4 regions of the Raoultella sp. genome follow, and region 4 is predicted to be linked to each of the others. Evidence: predicted binding sites of a transcription regulator. Region 4 holds the regulator's gene; each other region holds the start of a gene.

Region 1 (4,905 bases), on a different contig from region 4:
GGCGGCAGCTTCGACCAGCGAGCGTGGAATCGACTGCAATGCGGCGAAGAAAAACAAAAAGTTATAGCTGATCTGCTTCCACACCGAGGCAAAGACCACCAGGAACATCGCCTGGCCGCTGTTCTGCGCATGATTCCAGTCATAGCCCATCTCGCCGAGGAAATGGGTTATCAGCCCGCGGCCGGGGTTAAAGAGGAAAATCCATAATACCGCCGCCACCGCTGGCGCAACGGCATAGGGCAACAGCATCAGGGTTTGATAAACGCGGCTGCCGCGCACGACATAATCCACCAGCGCAGCGAAAAACAGAGAAATAATCAGCCCGCTGAAGGTCACCATGCTACTGAACTTGATAGTGGTCCAGAATGAGTCCAGATAGTACGGGTCGTGGAACAGGGTCACGAAGTTGTCCAGACCCACGAACTGGCTGGAAAGCCCAAAAGGATCAACGCGTTGTAGCGAATACCATAGCGCTTCGCCCGCGGGCCAGATAAAGAAAATAATCGTGATAATCAGCTGCGGCGCAACCAGCACATAAGGCAGCCAGCGCGAGCGGAATACCGGACGAGATGATGACATAAATGGACTCTTTTCCAGAAATCGCCGGATGGCGGCTTCGCTTACCCGGCCTACATATGGCACGTCGCCGACCCGGTGAACGAATCTCCACCGGGCATTTCAACGATTACGATTTAGTTGATTGCTCGAAGCGACGCAGCAGCTGGTTACCCCGTTCAACCGCTGAATCCAGCGCCTGCTTTGGCGTCTTCTTCCCGGTCCACACGCTTTCCAGTTCCTCATCCACAATGGTGCGGATCTGCGGCATATTGCCCAGACGCAGGCCTTTGGTGAATGGCAACGGCGGCTTGTTCAACATCTGACGAGTGGCGATATCCGCGCCTGGATTCTTCTCGTAGAACCCCTGCTGACGGGTCAGGTCATAAGCGGCGGTGGTGATCGGCAGGTAGCCGGTTTTCTGATGCCATTCTGCGGCGATTTCCGGTTTAGCGAGGAATTCCAGGAACTTCGCTACCCCGTTGTAAGTCTCTTTATCTTTACCCTGCATGACCCACAGGCTGGCCCCGCCGATAATCGCGTTCTGCGGCGCGCCCTTCACGTCAGCATCGTACGGCATCATCCCCACGCCATAGTTGAACTTCGCGTACTGGCGAATATCGGCCAGCGAGCCGGAAGAGGCGGTGGTTATCGCGCAGTCCCCATTATAGAACTTCTCCGTAGACTCATCTTTACGCCCGAAGTAGCTGAAGTCGCCCTTCTTGTTCATCGCTTCCAGCATATCGATATGCTTGACCTGCTCCGGCTTGTTGAACTCCAGAACCGCATCGGTACCGTCGAAGCCGTTGTTTTTGGTTGCCACCGGCAGACCATGCCAGGCGCTGAAGTTTTCAATCTGAATCCAGCCCTGCCAGCCGCTGGCGTAACCGCATTTCATCCCGGCGGCTTTCAGCTTATCGGTATAGGCTGCCAGCTGCTGCCATGTTTTCGGCGGCTGCTCCGGGTCTAAACCGGCTTTTTTGAAGGCATCTTTGTTGTAGTACAGCACCGGCGTGGAACTGTTAAATGGCTGGGAGAGCAGATGGCCACTTTTGGCGTCGGTGTAGTAGCCGGAAACGGTCGGGACGAACTGCGACTCATCAAACTTGATACCCGCCTCGGTGAACACCTGATACACCGGCTTAATGGCTTTGGAAGCCATCATTGTCGCGGTACCCACTTCATAAACCTGCAGGATCGCCGGCGCATTACCGGTACGGAATGCCGCAATGCCGGCACTCAGGCTCTGTTCATAGTTACCCTTGTAGACCGGCGTAATTTTATAATCCGGATTGGCCGCGTTGAAACGTTGCGCCAGAGAATCAACTTCTTTACCCAACTCCCCTTCCATTGAATGCCAGAACGGAATATTGGTCACTGCCAGCGCCTGACCGGCACATGCCAGGCTGAGCGCCAGTCCTAAGGCCGTATGTCGTAACGATATCATCGGTTATCTCTCTTGTTGTCCCAGATGCGCGATTTCACGCGTTTTATGTTCGCGGGGGTAACATGACATGCTCGAATGACAGAAAAATAACTTTTTTATTACAAAAAAAAGATGAAAACGCGTCAGAGAGATGGCAGGACAATGAAGGATTGGAGACAGGAAAGAGGGAACTGAGACCCGTATAAGGAGCGGAACGGGTCCCGGGGTCGGCACAGTCGCCTCGCCCGGGTGATGAATGTAGTTTGTCACCCGGCCAGGCACAATGCCGCCGGGAAGAAATAATGAATTACCCGCCCAGATAGGCGTTACGCACCGCCTCGTTAGCCAACAGCGCATCGCCGGTGTCTTCCAACACGACGTGACCGTTTTCCAGCACATAGCCGCGGTCAGCCAGCTTCAGCGCCTGGTTGGCGTTCTGCTCGACAAGGAAGATAGTCATCCCCTGCTCACGCAGCTGTTCAATGGTGTCGAAAATCTGCTGGATGATGATCGGCGCCAGTCCCAGAGAGGGCTCATCAAGCAACAGCAGACGCGGCTGGCTCATCAGCGCCCGACCAATCGCCAGCATCTGCTGCTCACCGCCGGACATGGTGCCCGCACGCTGAATACGGCGCTCAAGCAGGCGCGGGAACAGTTCGTAGACCCACTTAATGCGAGTCTGGAACTGGTCTCGATCGGCAAAAAAGCCGCCCATCGCCAGATTCTCTTCAACCGTCATCCGCGAAAAGACCCGCCGCCCTTCCGGAACAATCGCCACCGCTTCACGCATGATTTTTGCGGTCTGCCAGTCGGTGATATCTTTACCATCGAAGACGACTTTCCCGCTGGAAGCCCGCGGATCGCCGCACAGAGTACCCAGCAACGTGGTTTTCCCCGCACCGTTCGCACCAATCAGGGTCACAATTTCTCCCTGATTGATATGCAGACTGACATTATGCAGCGCCTGAATCTTGCCGTAGTGGGCGCTTACGTTGTCAAAAGATAACATCACTTTTTCCATACTTATGCCTCACCAAGGTATGCGCGGATCACGTCCGGGTTATTGCGGATCTCTTCCGGCGTACCGTTAGCCAACGGCGTGCCCTGATTTACCACATAAATACGATCGGAAATACCCATCACCAGCTTCATATCGTGCTCGATCAGCAGGATGGTGGTGTTGTGATGACTGCGCAGCTCGGCGATCAGCTCGTCCAGCTCTTTGGTCTCTTTCGGGTTCAGACCCGCAGCGGGTTCATCCAGCATCAGGATTTCCGGCTGGGTGACCATGCAGCGAGCAATCTCCAGACGCCGCTGGTCGCCATAGGCCAGGTTGCTCGCCTGACGGTTCGCATGTTCCAGCAGACCGATGCGTTCAAGCCAGGTCGCGGCGCGATCCAGCGCCTCGCTCTGCGCACGGCGGAATGACGGGGTTTTCAGCAACCCGGAGAAGACACCGGTTTTCAGCTGTTTATGTTGCGCCACCAGCAGATTTTCAATCACCGTCATTTCACGGAACAGACGCACATGCTGGAACGTCCGGACAACGCCCATCTGGGCGATCTGCTGACCCGGCAGCCCTTCCAGATGCTGGTCGCGCAGTTTTATGGTCCCGCCGGTCGGCTTGTAAAAACCGGTCAGGCAGTTGAAGACCGTCGTTTTCCCGGCGCCGTTAGGGCCAATCAGCGACACGATCTCCTGCGGGCGCAGCTCCAGCGACACGTTGTTGACCGCCAGCAGGCCGCCAAAGCGCATCATCAGGCCGCTGACGGATAATAATGGCTGACTCATGCCTGCTCTCCTTTCGCCTGACCTTTTTTCAGCTTCAGCTGCGGACGCGTCATCGGCAGCAGACCCTGCGGACGCCAGATCATCATCAGTACCATCAATCCACCCAGCATCAGCATGCTGTATTCATTGAAATCACGCATCAGCTCACGCGATACCACCAGCAGCACCGCGGCGAGAATTACCGCAAACTGCGATCCCATCCCGCCCAGAACCACAATCGCCAGCACGAAAGCCGACTCGGCAAAGGTGAAGGACTCCGGGCTGACAAAGCCCTGGCGCGCGGCGAAAAGCGTACCGGCAAAACCAGCAAACGCGGCACTGATGGTAAAGGCAGTCAGCTTGATGCGCGTCGGGCTAAGACCTAGCGAACGGCAGGCGATTTCGTCTTCACGCAACGCTTCCCATGCACGACCCAGCGGCATACGCAGCAGGCGGTTAATCACAAACAGCGATAGCACGACCAGCAGCAGCGCTACCAGGTAGAGGAAAATAACCCTATCGCCCGGATCGTACTTCAGGCCAAAGAAGTTACTGAACGTATCCCAGCCGCCTTCACGGGCGCTACGGCTAAACTCAAGGCCAAACAGCGTCGGTTTAGGAATCTGGCTGATACCGTTGGGGCCGCCGGTGATTTCAGTGTTATTCAGCAGCAAAATACGGACGATTTCGCCGAAACCAAGCGTGACGATGGCCAGATAGTCGCCGCGCAGACGCAGCACCGGGAACCCCAGAAGGAAGCCCGCGGCTGCGGACACCAACCCGGCCAGCGGCAGACAGGTCCAGAAGCCAAGACCATAATAGTGGTTCAGCAGCGCAAAGGTGTAGGCGCCGATGGCGTAGAAGCCGCCATAGCCCAGCACCAGCAGGCCGGAGAGCCCCACGACGACGTTCAGCCCCAGACCGAGGATGATGTAAATCATGGTCAGCGTGGCGATATCCACCGTGCCGCGTGAAACCATAAACGGCCACGCCACGGCAATCACCAGCAGCGCAATCAGGAACAACTTCTGCTTGACCGTCGAACCGTCGATAGCCGGCATAATAAACTTCGGCCCAGAGACGTTTTTCAGGCTTTTCTGGAACAACGGACGCATCAGTTGGAAGAAGAAGACCACCGCGGTGCCGATGAATAT
Region 2 (4,905 bases), on a different contig from region 4:
CTAAATAATATGTTATCGGCTCTGTTTTCACGCTCCGCGGCTTCGTCCGCGGATTTTTCACATTTGCAGCGCGCCAGTATTGAATTTCGCCAGGCAGCAAAACGCTACGGCGACCATCAGGTGCTCAACGGTATCAATCTGCAGGTAGAACCGGGGGAAGTGGTCGCGATCCTTGGGCCGTCAGGATCGGGGAAATCAACGCTGATCCGGCTGATCAATCAGCTCGAATCCCTCAGTGGAGGCGAGATTCTGATCGACGGCAAACCCACTCGCCATCTTACGGACAGCGCGCTGCGTCAGTTACGCAGCCGAGTGGGCTTCGTTTTCCAACAGTTCAACCTCTACGCTCATCTGACGGCGCAGGAAAATATCACCCTGGCGCTGGAGCGCGTGCACGGCTGGGGGAAAACCGCCGCGCGCGAACGCGCACTGGCGCTGCTACAACAGGTCGGACTGGAGGATAAAGCCCACCAGATGCCGGCCCAGCTCTCTGGCGGCCAGCAGCAGCGCGTGGCCATTGCCCGCGCCCTCGCCTCGTCGCCGCAAATTATTCTCTTCGATGAACCCACCTCGGCGCTCGATCCGGAGATGATCGGCGAAGTGTTGCTGGTGATGAAGACGCTGGCGCACAGCGGTATTACCATGGTGGTCGTGACGCATGAGATGCAGTTTGCTCGCGAAATTGCCGATCGGGTGGTGTTTATCGACGGCGGCGATATTCTCGAAGTGGCGCCGCCGACGGACTTTTTCGCCCGGCCACAGCACGCCCGCACGCGTCGTTTTCTGCAAAAGGTGCTCAATCCGCTGCATCAGGAGAGTCTCGAGTGAACCCGGTTCTCGACTGGCACGGCGTACTGAGCGGGCAGCCGCTGCAATGGATCATCTCCGGCTTTCTGACCACCGTGTGGGTCAGCCTCGCCGGGATAGGCCTGGCCACCGTCCTGGCGGTGCTGCTGCTGGCGCTGCGCTTAGGCGGCGGCCGCAGCGGACGTGGCCTGGTCGCCTGCTGGGTCTCGCTGTTTCGCAATACGCCGCTGCTGGTACAGCTGCTGTTCTGGTATTTCGCCTCCTGGAACCTGCTGCCGCTGGCGGCGCGGGATTTCATTAATGCCGACCATGCCTGGTCCATTCTGCCAGGGAACGTCTGGTGGCTGACCCCGGAATTTCTCTGCTCAATGTGGGGGCTGGGGGTATTCACCTCGGCGTTTCTGGTAGAAGAGATCGCCTCCGGGCTGCGCGCCGTCAGCCACGGTCAGCGGGAAGCCGCCCTTTCACAGGGTTTTACGCCGTGGGGCGAACTGCGTCATATTCTGCTGCCGCAGGGGCTGGCGAACGCCTGGCAACCGATTATCGGCCAGTATCTGAATCTGATGAAGCTCTCATCGCTGGCCAGCGGCATCGGCTTTGCCGAACTGACCTACCAGGTGCGGCAAATCGAAAGCTATAACGCTCACGCACTGGAAGCTTTCGCCGTCGGTACGGCGTTGTATCTGGCGTTGGGAGTGGTTATGGGGATGGCGCTGGCGCGTCTTGGTCCGGGCAAAACGCAGCACAGGAGCGCACAGCATGAACGCTAATCTGGCGGTCATCGCCGATAACCTCGATTACCTGCTGTGGGGACGGCTGGCGGAAGGCATTCCCGGCGGCGTTGCATTGACGCTGATGATGGCAATCGGTGCTGCGGCGCTGGCGCTTCCCTTCGGCATTCTGCTGGCAGGCGCCGCCTGGCGTTATGGCGGACTGGTGCGTCGACTGCTGTTCCTGTGGGCGGAGCTGATTCGCGGCATTCCGCTTATTTTCGTCATTTTTTGGCTCTGGTATCTGCTGCCGATGCTGACCGGGAGCGACCTGCCGGGGGCACTGACGGTCACCCTGGCGCTGGCGTGGTTTACCGCCGCCTCGGTGATGCACTCGGTGCTGGCGGGACTGCAGTCGCTGCCCGCCGGGCAATGTGAAGCAGCGCGAACCCAGGGGTTTTCTGCCGGGCAAGCGCTGCGTTTAATTCTGCTGCCGCAGGCGCTGCGTAATATTCAGCCCTCGCTGGTTGGGATTTTTATCAACCTGCTCAAAGACACATCGCTGGCGTTTATTGTCAACGTGCCGGAGCTCACCACCGTCGCCGGTCAGGTCAATAACCGGGTACAAATCTACCCGCTGGCGATTTTTGTCTTCACCGGTGCGGTCTATTACCTGCTGTGCTGCGGCCTGAGCCTGCTGGCTAACCGTCGTTATATTCGGCGCTACGCCGACAGGCACTAAGCCCGCGGATAAGACACGGCGGCACATTCGTGCGCCGCCGATCTGGCCCCTTGCCTCGGTGGATTTGCACGACATCGCTCGCGCAATAACCGCACCGTTCACTGTTTTTTCGCCTTACTGTCATATGACGATCACATAAAACGCCATTAATAGTGCCCAGTTTAATGACGAATCTGGACGCTCTTATGAATAGTTCTCTTGCCGCGGTAACCGACACCGATTATCCGCATTTTGGTCAGCCGAATACTGCCCGGCAGCGGAAAGTCTTAAGCGTGCGCAACCTGAATAAGTCTTACAGTGCGCAGCAAACCGTACTCGATAACGTCAGTTTCGATCTGCATGTCGGCGAGTTGGTCGGCGTTATCGGCCGCTCTGGCGCCGGGAAGTCGACCCTGCTGCATGTGTTGAACGGCACCCACAGCGCCACCGGCGGCGAGATCCTCAGCTACCCGGAAGTGGGCATGCCGCACGACGTGACGAAGCTAAAAGGCCGTGCGCTGAACGCCTGGCGCAGCGAGTGCGGCATGATTTTCCAGGACTTCTGCCTGGTGCCGCGTCTTGACGTGTTAACCAACGTGCTGCTGGGCCGGCTGAGCCAGACCTCAACGCTGAAATCCCTGTTTAAGATCTTCCCTGACGCCGACCGCGCGCGCGCCATCTCGCTACTGGAGTGGATGAATATGCTTCCCCATGCCCTGCAGCGGGCTGAAAACCTCTCCGGCGGGCAGATGCAGCGCGTGGCGATTTGTCGCGCGCTGATGCAGAACCCCGGTATTTTGCTGGCCGATGAGCCGGTTGCCTCTCTCGATCCGAAAAACACACAGCGCATCATGAACGTACTGCGCGAAATCAGCGAACAGGGCATCAGCGTGATGGTGAACCTGCACTCGGTGGAACTGGTGAAAGAGTATTGCACGCGAGTAATTGGCGTCGCGAAAGGCAACATTATTTTTGACGACCATCCCTTACGGCTGACTCAGGATATTCTGCATCAGCTGTACGGGGATGAAATTAGCCAATGGCATTAATTTCCACTCACACGGACAAGATAATGAAACAATACATCACTGGTGCAGTTCGTATATCCGCCGCGGTTGCGGGAATGATGATGGCATGGCAGGCAAGTGCTGCGGAGCAGCCAAAAGAATTAAACCTGGGGATCCTGGGGGGCCAGAACGCCACCCAGCAAATTGGTGATAACCAGTGTGTAAAACAGTTTCTCGACAAAGAGCTGAACGTCGATACCAAATTACGCAACTCCTCTGACTATTCTGGCGTTATTCAGGGTCTGCTGGGCGGTAAAGTGGATGTCGTGCTGAGTATGTCGCCTTCTTCTTACGCCTCGGTTTATCTCAATAACCCGAAAGCGGTCGATATCGTTGGTATCGCCGTGGATGATAAAGATCAGTCCCGCGGTTACCACTCAGTGATCATTGTCAAAGCGGACAGCCCGTATAAATCGTTAGACGATCTGAAAGGCAAAGCATTCGGCTTCGCTGACCCGGACTCCACTTCCGGCTATTTGATCCCGAACCACGCCTTCAAACAGAAATTCGGCGGCACTTCGGATAACAAATACAACAACTTCTTCTCCAGCGTGACCTTCTCCGGCGGCCACGAACAGGACATCCTGGGCGTGCTGAACGGCCAGTTCGCGGGGGCGGTCACCTGGACCTCAATGGTCGGCGACTACAACAGCGGCTACAGCGTCGGTGCCTTCAACCGCCTGATTCGTATGGATCACCCGGATCTGATGAAACAGATCCGCATCATCTGGCAATCGCCGCTGATCCCCAACGGCCCGATCCTGGTCAGCAACGCGCTGCCGGCAGACTTTAAAGCCAAAGTCATCACCGCGATCAAAAAGCTGGATACCGACGACCACGCCTGCTTTGTGAAAGCGATGGGCGGTACTCAGCATATCGGTCCGGGCAGCGTGGCCGACTTCCAGCAGATTATCGATATGAAACGCGAGCTGGTCAGCGCCCGTTAATCCCGCCCCAACGCCGCCTCCGCGAAGATCCGCGTGAGGCGGCGGCATCCTGAAGACCCAGCGACGTATGAATATATCGAACACCGAATTTGAACGTTATTACCAGCAGGTACGGGCACGGCAAAAGCGCGATACCTTTAGCTGGTCTCTGCTCCTGCTGGTGCTTTATTTCGCCGCCGGCAGCGCCGCTGAATTTAATCTCTTCACTATCTGGCACTCTCTGCCAAATTTTCTCGATTACATGTTTGAGACAGTGCCGACACTCCATGTCAGTGCGCTGTTCGCCGATGTCCACACCAAAGGCTCGCTGGCCTACTGGGGCTATCGTCTGCCGATTCAGCTACCGCTGATCTGGGAAACATTACAGCTGGCGCTGGCTTCCACGCTGATTGCGGTGGTCATTGCGACTCTGCTGGCATTCCTCGCCGCCAATAACGCCTGGTCACCTCCGCCGCTGCGTTTTGCCATCCGCGTTCTGGTGGCGTTTTTACGCACCATGCCGGAGCTGGCGTGGGCGGTGATTTTCGTGATGGCCTTCGGCATCGGCGCCATCCCTGGCTTTCTGGCCCTGATGCTGCACACCATTGGTAGCCTGACCAAGCTGTTTTACGAAGCGGTGGAAAGCGCACAGGACAAACCGGTACGCGGCCTGA
Region 3 (4,905 bases), on a different contig from region 4:
GGCCGCACCTTTTCAGCGGTGCTGGACGCTGGCTGCGGACCCGGCAGCATGAGCCGCTACTGGCACAATGTCGGCAGTCATGTGACGGCGCTGGATCTGTCCGTTGAGATGTTGGCCCAGGCGCAGCGCAACGAATGCGCACATCGTTATCTGGAAGGAGATATTGAGTCGCTGCCGCTGGCCGATGCCTGCGTCGATCTGGCGTGGAGCAATCTGGCGGTTCAGTGGTGCGAGAGTCTGGCTGGCGCGCTCGATGAACTGTGTCGGGTGGTGCGTCCGGGCGGTCAGGTGGCGTTCACCACCTTGCTGGCCGACTCGCTTCCCGAGCTGAATCAGGCCTGGCGCGCCATCGATGCGCATCCCCATGCCAACCGTTTTCTCAGCGAGCAGGTGGTGCGCGAGGCGCTGGCCGGGCGGCGAGCCGTTGGCGCGGTTCACGCTGTCAGTCTGCCGTTTGCCGATGCCCTGAGCGCGATGCGCTCGCTCAAAGGGATTGGGGCAACGCATTTGCATCAGGGGCGCAGCGCGGCGCCGTTGAGCCGGGGAAAACTGCGTCAGCTGCAGCTTGCCTGGCCAAAACAGCAGGGCCAGTACCCGCTGACGTACCATCTTTTTACAGGAGTCATTGAGCGTGACTAAACGTTTTTTCGTTACCGGAACCGACACTGAAGTCGGTAAGACTGTCACTAGCTGCGCCTTGTTGCAGGCGGCAAGGCTGTCGGGCCTGAAGAGCGCGGGCTATAAACCGGTGGCTTCCGGGAGTGAGTTGACGGCGCACGGACTGCGTAACGATGATGCGCTGGCGCTCCAGCGCAATAGCGGTGTGGCGCTGAGCTATGCGCAGGTCAACCCCTTTACCTTCGCCGAACCGACTTCACCGCATATTGTGAGCGCGGAGGAAGGGCGGCCGATTACCGGCGATGCGCTCTCTGCCGGGCTGCATGAACTGGAGACGCTGGCGGAATGGGTGCTGGTTGAGGGGGCGGGGGGCTGGTTTACGCCGCTATCCGCAACGCTGAGTTTTGCCGATTGGGTACGCGACGAACAGCTGCCTGTCATTTTGGTGGTCGGTATTAAACTGGGCTGCATCAACCACGCGCTGCTGACGGCCCTGGCGGTACGTCAGGCCGGTCTGCCGCTGGTGGGCTGGATTGCAAACGATATCCAGCCGCCGGGTAAACGCCATGCAGAATATCTGGCGACCCTCAACGATCGGCTTGCAGCGCCGTTGCTGGGCGAGATCCCGTGGCTGGCGGACGCGTCTCAGCGCGAGGATCTCGGCCAGTATCTGGACCTCAGCGCGCTGGATCGGGCGTCATCCACTGTGCCAGCAGCGGTTCATCCAGCTGGATAACGCGGCCTTGCGCCACGTTGCGCCCGCGATGCAGCAGAAAAAAACGGTCCGCCACCCGGCGAATAAACGGCAGGTGCTGTTCCGCAAGCAGCACCGTTAAACCGATGTCGCGGTTCAGTCGCACCAGCAGGTCGCCAAGCTTATGCAGGAAGTGCTGTCCGCTGCCGCGCGACGGCTCATCAAGAATCAGCAGCCGCGGCTGGACAACCAGCGCACTCGCCAGCGCCAGCTGATACTGGTCCTCTTCCGACAACATGGCGCCTTTATGCTGACGTTGTGCGTAGAGATCCGGGAAAAAGTCGTAAATCTCCCCTTTTACGGCGATGCCCGGATTCCCGCCGGCGGCCAGCGCAATATGCAGATTTTCCTCCACGCTCAGTTGAGAAAAGATCCGCCTGTCCTGCGGGACATAGCTGATGCCAATAATCGAACGGGAATGGGCGGAAAGCGGCGTGATATCACATGGCGGCGAACCGGCCTCATGCCAGGTCATACTGCCGCTGGCGACCGGGAGATGTCCGGTAATGCAGTTCACCAGGGTGGTTTTCCCCATCCCCTGGAGTCCCATCACGCAGGTGCACTCTCCCGGTTGAAGTTCAAGGTCGACATTCCATAGCGTGTGCTGATTTCCGTAGTATTGATTGACTGCGCGTAGGCTCAACATAGACGTTTTCTCCTTTTTGGGGATTGCGGGCGATATGAAGATTCTGCAAATCTCTTGCCAGGAAAAAGATGTTTCGGTTTTTTCCCGTACGCGCAGGTGTTGCAGGGGGGGCGAAAGCGGATCAGCAAGACGGTTGCACTCTCCCGGTGCTTACGCCTATGAAAAATGGTGCAGAAAGCAACAAAAAGGCAGGCACCTTTAGCTGACAAATATCAAAAATAATTCGATAATTTTTTTTAGACGCTCGATTTTCACCGGTGGTCGATTTCTGCGGGGTGGCAGAAGCCATGGCCTGCAGACAGTTATCCACTATTCCTGTGGATAACCTTGTGTATTAGAGTTAGAGAACTTGCGGTAAGCTAGAGATTACGCGGCCTGCGGCTGAATTGGCGCGAAACCCATCTTTTGTTTAATATCATTAAATATCAATTAGTTGAATAAAAGCAATGGCTGTAAGGAAAGTGTCACCTGCTGCCACAAAAGATTCACCGCCTTGCTTGACAAATGTTAAATGACATTTTTTTTTGGGGATAACCCTACTGTCTGGCGAATTATTCTGCGGGATGGTCTGTTTTTACCCCAAAACGATGCGCGTGCAGGCGATTTCAGGAACAAACAGTAACAGGGTACTGTTTTTATATCCAGTATTGTTTGTTGGCAAAAGTGAGCGTGAAGGGTAGAATTAAACACCTGCGCATACCACCAGGCGCTTCATCCTTCTTCAGGGCCAGACATATGAGTAAAACGTTCACGTTGCATTCCGCATTCCGTCCTTCTGGCGACCAGCCGGAAGCTATCCGACGCCTGGAAGAAGGGCTGGAAGATGGTCTGGCACACCAAACGCTGCTGGGGGTGACCGGGTCGGGCAAGACGTTCACCATTGCGAACATTATCGCCGATCTGCAGCGTCCGACGATGGTGCTGGCGCCGAATAAGACCCTGGCGGCGCAGCTGTACGGCGAAATGAAAGAGTTTTTCCCGGACAATGCGGTGGAGTATTTTGTCTCCTACTACGATTACTATCAGCCTGAAGCCTATGTGCCGAGCTCGGACACCTTCATCGAAAAAGACGCGTCTGTGAACGAGCATATCGAGCAGATGCGTCTGTCGGCGACTAAAGCCCTGCTTGAGCGGCGCGATGTGGTGGTGGTGGCCTCGGTATCGGCTATCTACGGTCTGGGCGACCCGGATCTCTACCTGAAGATGATGCTGCACCTGACCACCGGCATGCTGATCGACCAGCGGGCGATTTTGCGCCGTCTGGCGGAGCTGCAATATACCCGTAACGATCAGGCCTTCCAGCGCGGTACCTTCCGTGTGCGCGGTGAAGTGATCGATGTCTTCCCGGCGGAATCCGACGATATTGCGCTGCGTATTGAGCTGTTCGATGAAGAGGTTGAGCGGCTGTCGCTGTTCGACCCGCTGACCGGTCAGGTTGAATCGACGATTCCGCGCTATACCATCTACCCGAAAACGCACTACGTGACGCCACGCGAGCGTATCGTTCAGGCGATGGAGGAGATTAAAGTCGAGCTGGCCGACAGGCGGAAGGCGCTGCTGAGCAACAACAAGTTGCTCGAAGAGCAGCGACTGTCCCAGCGGACGCAGTTTGACCTCGAAATGATGAACGAGCTGGGCTACTGCTCGGGCATCGAAAACTACTCGCGCTATCTTTCCGGTCGCGGACCGGGCGAACCGCCGCCGACGCTGTTTGATTACCTGCCGGCAGACGGTTTGCTGGTGATTGATGAATCCCACGTCACTATTCCGCAAATCGGTGGCATGTACCGCGGCGATCGGGCGCGTAAAGAGACATTGGTGGAGTATGGTTTCCGTCTGCCGTCGGCGCTGGATAACCGCCCGCTGAAGTTCGAAGAGTTTGAGGCGCTGGCGCCGCAGACCATTTATGTCTCGGCGACGCCGGGTCCTTATGAGCTGGATAAATCCGGCGATGAGGTGGTCGATCAGGTGGTTCGCCCGACCGGGCTGCTTGACCCGCTTATTGAAGTGCGTCCGGTGGCGACTCAGGTTGATGACCTGCTGTCGGAAATTCGCATCCGCGTCGCCATCAACGAGCGCGTGCTGGTCACCACCTTGACCAAACGGATGGCGGAGGATTTAACGGAGTATCTTGAAGAGCACGGCGAGCGCGTACGCTACCTGCACTCCGATATCGATACCGTGGAGCGCATGGAAATTATCCGCGACCTGCGGCTGGGCGAGTTCGATGTCCTGGTCGGCATCAACCTGCTGCGTGAAGGGCTGGATATGCCGGAAGTATCGCTGGTGGCGATTCTCGACGCCGATAAAGAGGGCTTCCTGCGTTCGGAACGTTCGCTGATTCAGACCATTGGCCGCGCCGCGCGTAACATCAACGGTAAAGCGATTCTATACGGCGATAAGATTACCGCTTCAATGGCGAAAGCCATCAGCGAGACCGAGCGTCGCCGTGAGAAACAGCAGCGCTATAATGAAGAGCACGGCATCACCCCGCAGGGACTGAATAAAAAAGTGGTCGATATTCTGCAACTGGGCAGCAATCTGGCGAAGACGAAAGCCAAGGGCCGCGGAAAATCACGCTCGCCGGTTGAGGCGGATACGCCTGACGTGGCGCTGACGCCAAAAGCGCTGCAGCAGAGAATTCACGAGCTGGAAGGGCAGATGATGCAACATGCGCAGAATCTGGAGTTCGAAGAGGCCGCGCAAATTCGTGACCAGCTGCATCAGCTCCGCGAGCTGTTTATCGCAGCATCCTGAGCCCGCAGGACGCGATGCGCCGCCGCACAGAGCCCGCAGTGTGACGGGACGCCGATTTTTTGTTAGCGCTTTCCGGCTGGCTTAATGTCTGCTTAATCTTGCCAGGCGACACTATCTTCATTCTGATGAG
Region 4 (4,905 bases):
TGTAACCCCACCATCGGAGGGAAGATAATGTTGCCTGCGCCAACGAACAACGCGAAGGTCATAAAGCCCAACGCGATAATGTCGCGAGATTTTAACTGATGGGTCATAAATTCATTACTGCCTGTGGATGTGGTGTTGTTAACAAACGGAAAAAAACCGTGCCTTCCCTTGAGGAAGAATACAGCGGTGGTTGCCGGAAAAATCAGCGGGATATGCTCCCGAATACGCGTGGGAAAGAATTGTTTTTTGAATTTCCACGCAAAAACAGTCTGTCTGCGACTGCATGGGGGGCAATTTAAACGCTTATAACGTTTTAATGCAAGGCGGGATCGTAAAAGCAGATGATTATGCTAAGTCTATTTTATCTAGCGGAATTATTTACCATATCAATGGAAAACATCCGGCTAATCATGCGAACAAAAAAGCATCATGCGTTCATTAATTACGTGGCTAAAAAGTGGCTGCAAACGAAAATGACCAGCCGAAGCTGGTCATTGGCAAGTCAGGTTGACAATGGCGCGTTCAGGCGCTTTTTTTGGCAATTAAACGTTCCGGGAGTAAGAAGCTAAACCGCGTCCCTTTGCCTACCGTACTCTCAATGTCCAGGCGACTGTCGTGATGATTAACCGCATGTTTCACGATCGCCAGTCCAAGGCCACTGCCGCCGGTTTGCCGCGAACGCGCTTTATCCACGCGATAAAATCGCTCGGTCAGACGCGGAATGTGTTCAGGCGCAATCCCCGGACCATTATCCTCGACGCTGAACAATGCGCCATGCGGCACCCGCTGCCAGTTGACGGTAATCTCCGTTCCCGCTGGCGTATGGTTAATCGCGTTATACACCAGATTGGACATCGCGCTGCGCAACTGCTCTTCGTTGCCCAGTACCAGCAGCGTCTCATCGACGTGGAAGTGGATCGTCTGTTGCTGCTGGCTGAGCGTCTGGGCTTCTCGCTCCACCACCCGCAGCATCATCGGCACATCGATTTTGTCATTCATGACCAGCGTTGGCGCCGCTTCAATCCGCGACAGCGTCAGCAGCTGTTTGACTAACCCCTCCATGCGCTGGGTTTGCTCGCGCATCGTATGCAGCGCTTTTTCGCGCGTCCCCCCTTCCAGTACCTGCTCCTGCATCATCTCCAGATAGCCCTGCAGCACCGTTAACGGCGTGCGAAGCTCATGGCTGACGTTGGCAAAAAAGTTGCGCCGCGCGCCTTCCAGCTGGTGCATCTGCGTCACATCGCGCGCCACCATCAGCCACTGTTTATCGCTGTAGGGCATCATGCGGATCTCCAGGTGACGAGCAGTATTGAGGACCAGATTGAGCGGTTTTGAGAAATTCCTGTTTTTGAGGTAGTTGGCAAATTCAGGGTAGCGCAGGAGGTTGAGAATATTTTGTCCGCTGTCGTCCGGCCAGCGCAGATTCAGGATCTGCTGAGCCAGGCCATTACACCAGAAGATCGCCCCCTCCTCCGTCGTCAGCACCACCGCATCGGGTAAAGATTCAGCCCCGCTACGAAAGCGTTTGATCAGACTGCCCAGCTCGCGTCGGCGCTTTTTATTGCGCATCTGCATCTGGTGAAGGCCGTAGAGTAGCGGTTCCCAACTGCCTCGTCCCGGCGGGGGCGTCATGCTACGATCGACCCATAGCCACCATGACAGACGTAATAAATTCCAGAAATGCCAGATGAGAAGTCCGGTGACTGCCGCCAGCAAAAACCACGGCAGATACCCCACCACCGCCCCGAGAATCAGGGCCGGGATACAACATAAGAAAAGCTCAAGCGCCAGCGTTTTCCATGACAGCCGTTCCAGCACGGTTCACACTCCTGTCGAGATTCAGAAACGGGCGGAGAAACGATATCCCGTGCCGCGGACCGTTTGTACCATCCGGTCATGGCCGCTATGTTCCAGCGCTTTGCGCAGACGGCGAATATGCACATCTACCGTTCTGTCTTCTACATACACGTTCGTCCCCCAGACGTGATTCAGCAGCTGTTCGCGGCTGTAGACGCGTTCCGGGTGAGTCATAAAGAAGTGTAATAATTTAAACTCCGTCGGCCCCATATCCAGCGGACTTTCACCGGTCATCACGCGGTGAGAGGAAGGGTCCAGGCTGAGCCCTTGCATTTCAATCACTTCTTCCACTGCCATCGGCGAAATACGGCGCATCACCGCTTTGATACGCGCCACCAGCTCTTTCGGTGAAAAAGGCTTGGTGATGTAATCATCGGCACCGGTTTCCAGGCCTCGCACGCGATCCTCTTCTTCGCCACGAGCGGTGAGCATGACCACCGGAATATCGCGGGTCATCGCCTCACGCTTAAGCAGCTTGATAAACTGTAGACCCGATCCGCCCGGCAGCATCCAGTCGAGGAGAATCAAATCAGGCCAGGGTTCATTGAGTTGATTCACCGCACTGTCATAATCTTCCGCCTCGACGGGCTGAAAGCCGTTTTGCTCCAGAACAAAGCAGACCATTTCGCGGATTGGAGCTTCATCTTCAACGACCAGAATTCTTCTCGCCATTATTTACCCTGTATTTTTTAGCCATCAGTATAGAGTGCGGCGCCATTATGCGTCAGTTTTGTGACAGATTTATGAAGAAAATGACCGCCATATGATAGCGGATTTTTAATGATGACAAGGAGTAACAATCGATCCTGCAGGTGTTAAAGGGGCAACCTGCGGGATGACAGGTATATAATGCGCTAATGCTTTTTCGCCAGGGAATACTTATGCGCATCATCCACACCTCTGACTGGCACCTTGGCCAGAACTTTTACAGCAAGAGCCGCGCCGCCGAACACTCGGCCTTTCTCGACTGGCTGCTGACCAGCGCGCAGACGTACGAGGTCGATGCTATTATTGTCGCCGGAGACATCTTTGATACCGGATCGCCGCCAAGCTACGCCCGTGAGCTGTATAATCGCTTTGTGGTTCAGTTGCAGCAGACCGGTTGCCAGTTGGTGGTACTGGCGGGCAACCACGATTCAGTGGCGACGCTGAATGAATCCCGCGATATTCTGGCTTTTCTGAAAACCACAGTGGTGGCCAGCGCCGGCCATGCGCCCTTTATTCTGCCGCTACGCGACGGTACGCCGGGGGCGGTTTTTTGCCCGGTACCGTTCCTGCGTCCGCGTGAGCTGGTGACTAGCCAGGCCGGGCACTCCAGCGGCGAGAAGCAGCAGCAGTTACTCAATGCCATCAGCGACTACTACCAGCAGCAGTACCAGCAAGCCTGCGAACTGCGCGGCGACCAGATGCTGCCGATTATCGCCAGCGGCCATTTAACCACCGTCGGCGCCAGCAAAAGCGATGCGGTTCGCGATATTTACATCGGCACGCTGGACGCGTTTCCCGCCAGCCATTTCCCCCCCGTTGATTATATTGCTCTCGGCCATATTCACCGGGCGCAGAAGATCGGCGGCAGCGAGCATATTCGCTACAGCGGCTCGCCCATCGCCCTCAGCTTTGATGAGACGGGAAAAAGCAAAAGCGTCAATCTGGTGACCTTCGCCGACGGGCATCTGAGCGAGGTTCATCCTCTGACGGTGCCGGTGACGCAGCCGCTGGCAGTGTTGAAAGGCGATTTCTCTAGCATCAGCGAACAGCTCGACCAATGGCGAGATGCCCCGCAAGAACCGGTCGTCTGGCTGGATATTGAAATCACCAGTGACGAATATCTCCATGATATTCAGCGCAAAATTCAAGCCCAGACCGAAGATCTTCCGGTGGAAGTGCTCCTGGTTCGCCGCAGCCGTGCCCAACGTGAGCGCATCCTGGCAGGAGAGCGGCGAGAAACGCTGAGCGAACTGCAGGTCGAGGAAGTGTTTGAACGCCGTCTGGCGCAGGAAATGCTGGAAGAGGCGCAGCAGCAGCGCCTGAAGCAGTTGTTCAACGAAACGCTGCATAGTCTGAATGGTGAGGAGCACCTGTGAAAATTCTGAGTTTGCGCCTGAAAAATATCAACTCGTTAAAAGGCGAATGGAAAATCGACTTCACCGCTGAGCCGTTTGCCAGCAACGGGCTGTTTGCCATCACCGGCCCTACCGGCGCCGGGAAAACCACGCTACTGGATGCAATTTGCCTTGCGCTGTATCACGAAACGCCTCGTCTGAGCAGCGTGTCGCAATCGCAAAACGATCTGATGACCCGCGATACCGCCGAGTGCCTGGCGGAAGTGGAATTTGAGGTCAAAGGGACGGCCTATCGCGCCTTCTGGAGCCAGAACCGCGCCCGCAATCAGCCAGAGGGCAACCTGCAGGCCCCGCGCGTGGAGCTGGCTCGCTGCGATAATGGGCAAATCCTCGCCGATAAAGTCAAAGATAAGCTCGAACTTACCGCTTCGCTCAGCGGCCTGGATTACGGCCGTTTTACCCGCTCAATGCTCCTTTCTCAGGGCCAGTTCGCCGCGTTCCTCAACGCCAAACCGAAAGAACGCGCCGAGCTGCTTGAAGAGCTGACCGGCACCGAAATCTACGGCCAGATATCAGCGCAGGTGTTTGAAAAACATAAGCTCGCCCGCAACGAACTGGAGAAACTTCAGGCTCAGGCCTCCGGCGTTCTGCTTCTGAGCGATGAGCAGCAACAGGCGCTACAACAAAGTTTGCAAGCACTTACTGATGAAGAGCGACGACAGCTTACTGAGCAAACCCGCCTGCAGGCGACGCAGCAGTGGCTGCTGCGTCAGCAAGAGCTGAGCGCGGAAGCTTCGCAATCTCAGGTCCGGTTACAGGACGCTCAGCAGGCGCTGGAACAGGCCCAGCCGCAGCTTGCCGCCCTGCTCAATGCTCTGCCGGCTGAGCAGCTTCGCCCGCTGTGGACCCGGCAGCAGGAACAGACCGCCGCGCTGGCGCAAACCCACCGCCAGGCAGAGGAAGTAAATACTCGCTTACAGGACAG

Evidence for each region. Region 4 encodes PhoB, which activates phosphate uptake and scavenging genes when phosphate is short. Its sites were predicted from a motif close to CTGTCATAAAACTGNCNNAT; they were not measured.
Region 1: a site for PhoB is predicted at 2,120-2,139, ahead of ugpB (sn-glycerol-3-phosphate ABC transporter substrate-binding protein UgpB). Genes of this name have one in related genera too.
Region 2: a site for PhoB is predicted at 2,377-2,396, ahead of phnC (phosphonate ABC transporter ATP-binding protein). Genes of this name have one in related genera too.
Region 3: a site for PhoB is predicted at 2,469-2,488, ahead of uvrB (excinuclease ABC subunit UvrB). Genes of this name have one in related genera too.

The regions. Positions count from the first base shown of each region.
Region 1 covers NZ_JBCNNS010000024.1:8,378-13,282, forward strand. The annotation lists gene ugpA (sn-glycerol-3-phosphate ABC transporter permease UgpA) at 1-579, opposite strand, end outside; gene ugpB (sn-glycerol-3-phosphate ABC transporter substrate-binding protein UgpB) at 686-2,002, opposite strand; gene livF (high-affinity branched-chain amino acid ABC transporter ATP-binding protein LivF) at 2,289-3,002, opposite strand; gene livG (high-affinity branched-chain amino acid ABC transporter ATP-binding protein LivG) at 3,005-3,772, opposite strand; gene livM (branched chain amino acid ABC transporter permease LivM) at 3,769-4,905, opposite strand, start outside.
Region 2 covers NZ_JBCNNS010000052.1:523-5,427, reverse strand. The annotation lists gene ACZAHD_RS11335 (ABC transporter substrate-binding protein) at 1-8, shown strand, start outside; gene ACZAHD_RS11330 (amino acid ABC transporter ATP-binding protein) at 10-828, shown strand; gene ACZAHD_RS11325 (amino acid ABC transporter permease) at 825-1,577, shown strand; gene ACZAHD_RS11320 (amino acid ABC transporter permease) at 1,567-2,259, shown strand; gene phnC (phosphonate ABC transporter ATP-binding protein) at 2,445-3,287, shown strand; gene phnD (phosphonate ABC transporter substrate-binding protein) at 3,311-4,252, shown strand; gene phnE (phosphonate ABC transporter, permease protein PhnE) at 4,320-4,905, shown strand, end outside.
Region 3 covers NZ_JBCNNS010000006.1:30,415-35,319, reverse strand. The annotation lists gene bioC (malonyl-ACP O-methyltransferase BioC) at 1-639, shown strand, start outside; gene bioD (dethiobiotin synthase) at 632-1,354, shown strand; gene ACZAHD_RS01800 (ABC transporter ATP-binding protein) at 1,296-2,018, opposite strand; gene uvrB (excinuclease ABC subunit UvrB) at 2,754-4,775, shown strand.
Region 4 covers NZ_JBCNNS010000121.1:2,224-7,128, reverse strand. The annotation lists gene brnQ (branched-chain amino acid transporter carrier protein BrnQ) at 1-107, opposite strand, end outside; gene phoR (phosphate regulon sensor histidine kinase PhoR) at 523-1,818, opposite strand; gene phoB (phosphate response regulator transcription factor PhoB) at 1,840-2,529, opposite strand; gene sbcD (exonuclease subunit SbcD) at 2,739-3,941, shown strand; gene sbcC (exonuclease subunit SbcC) at 3,938-4,905, shown strand, end outside.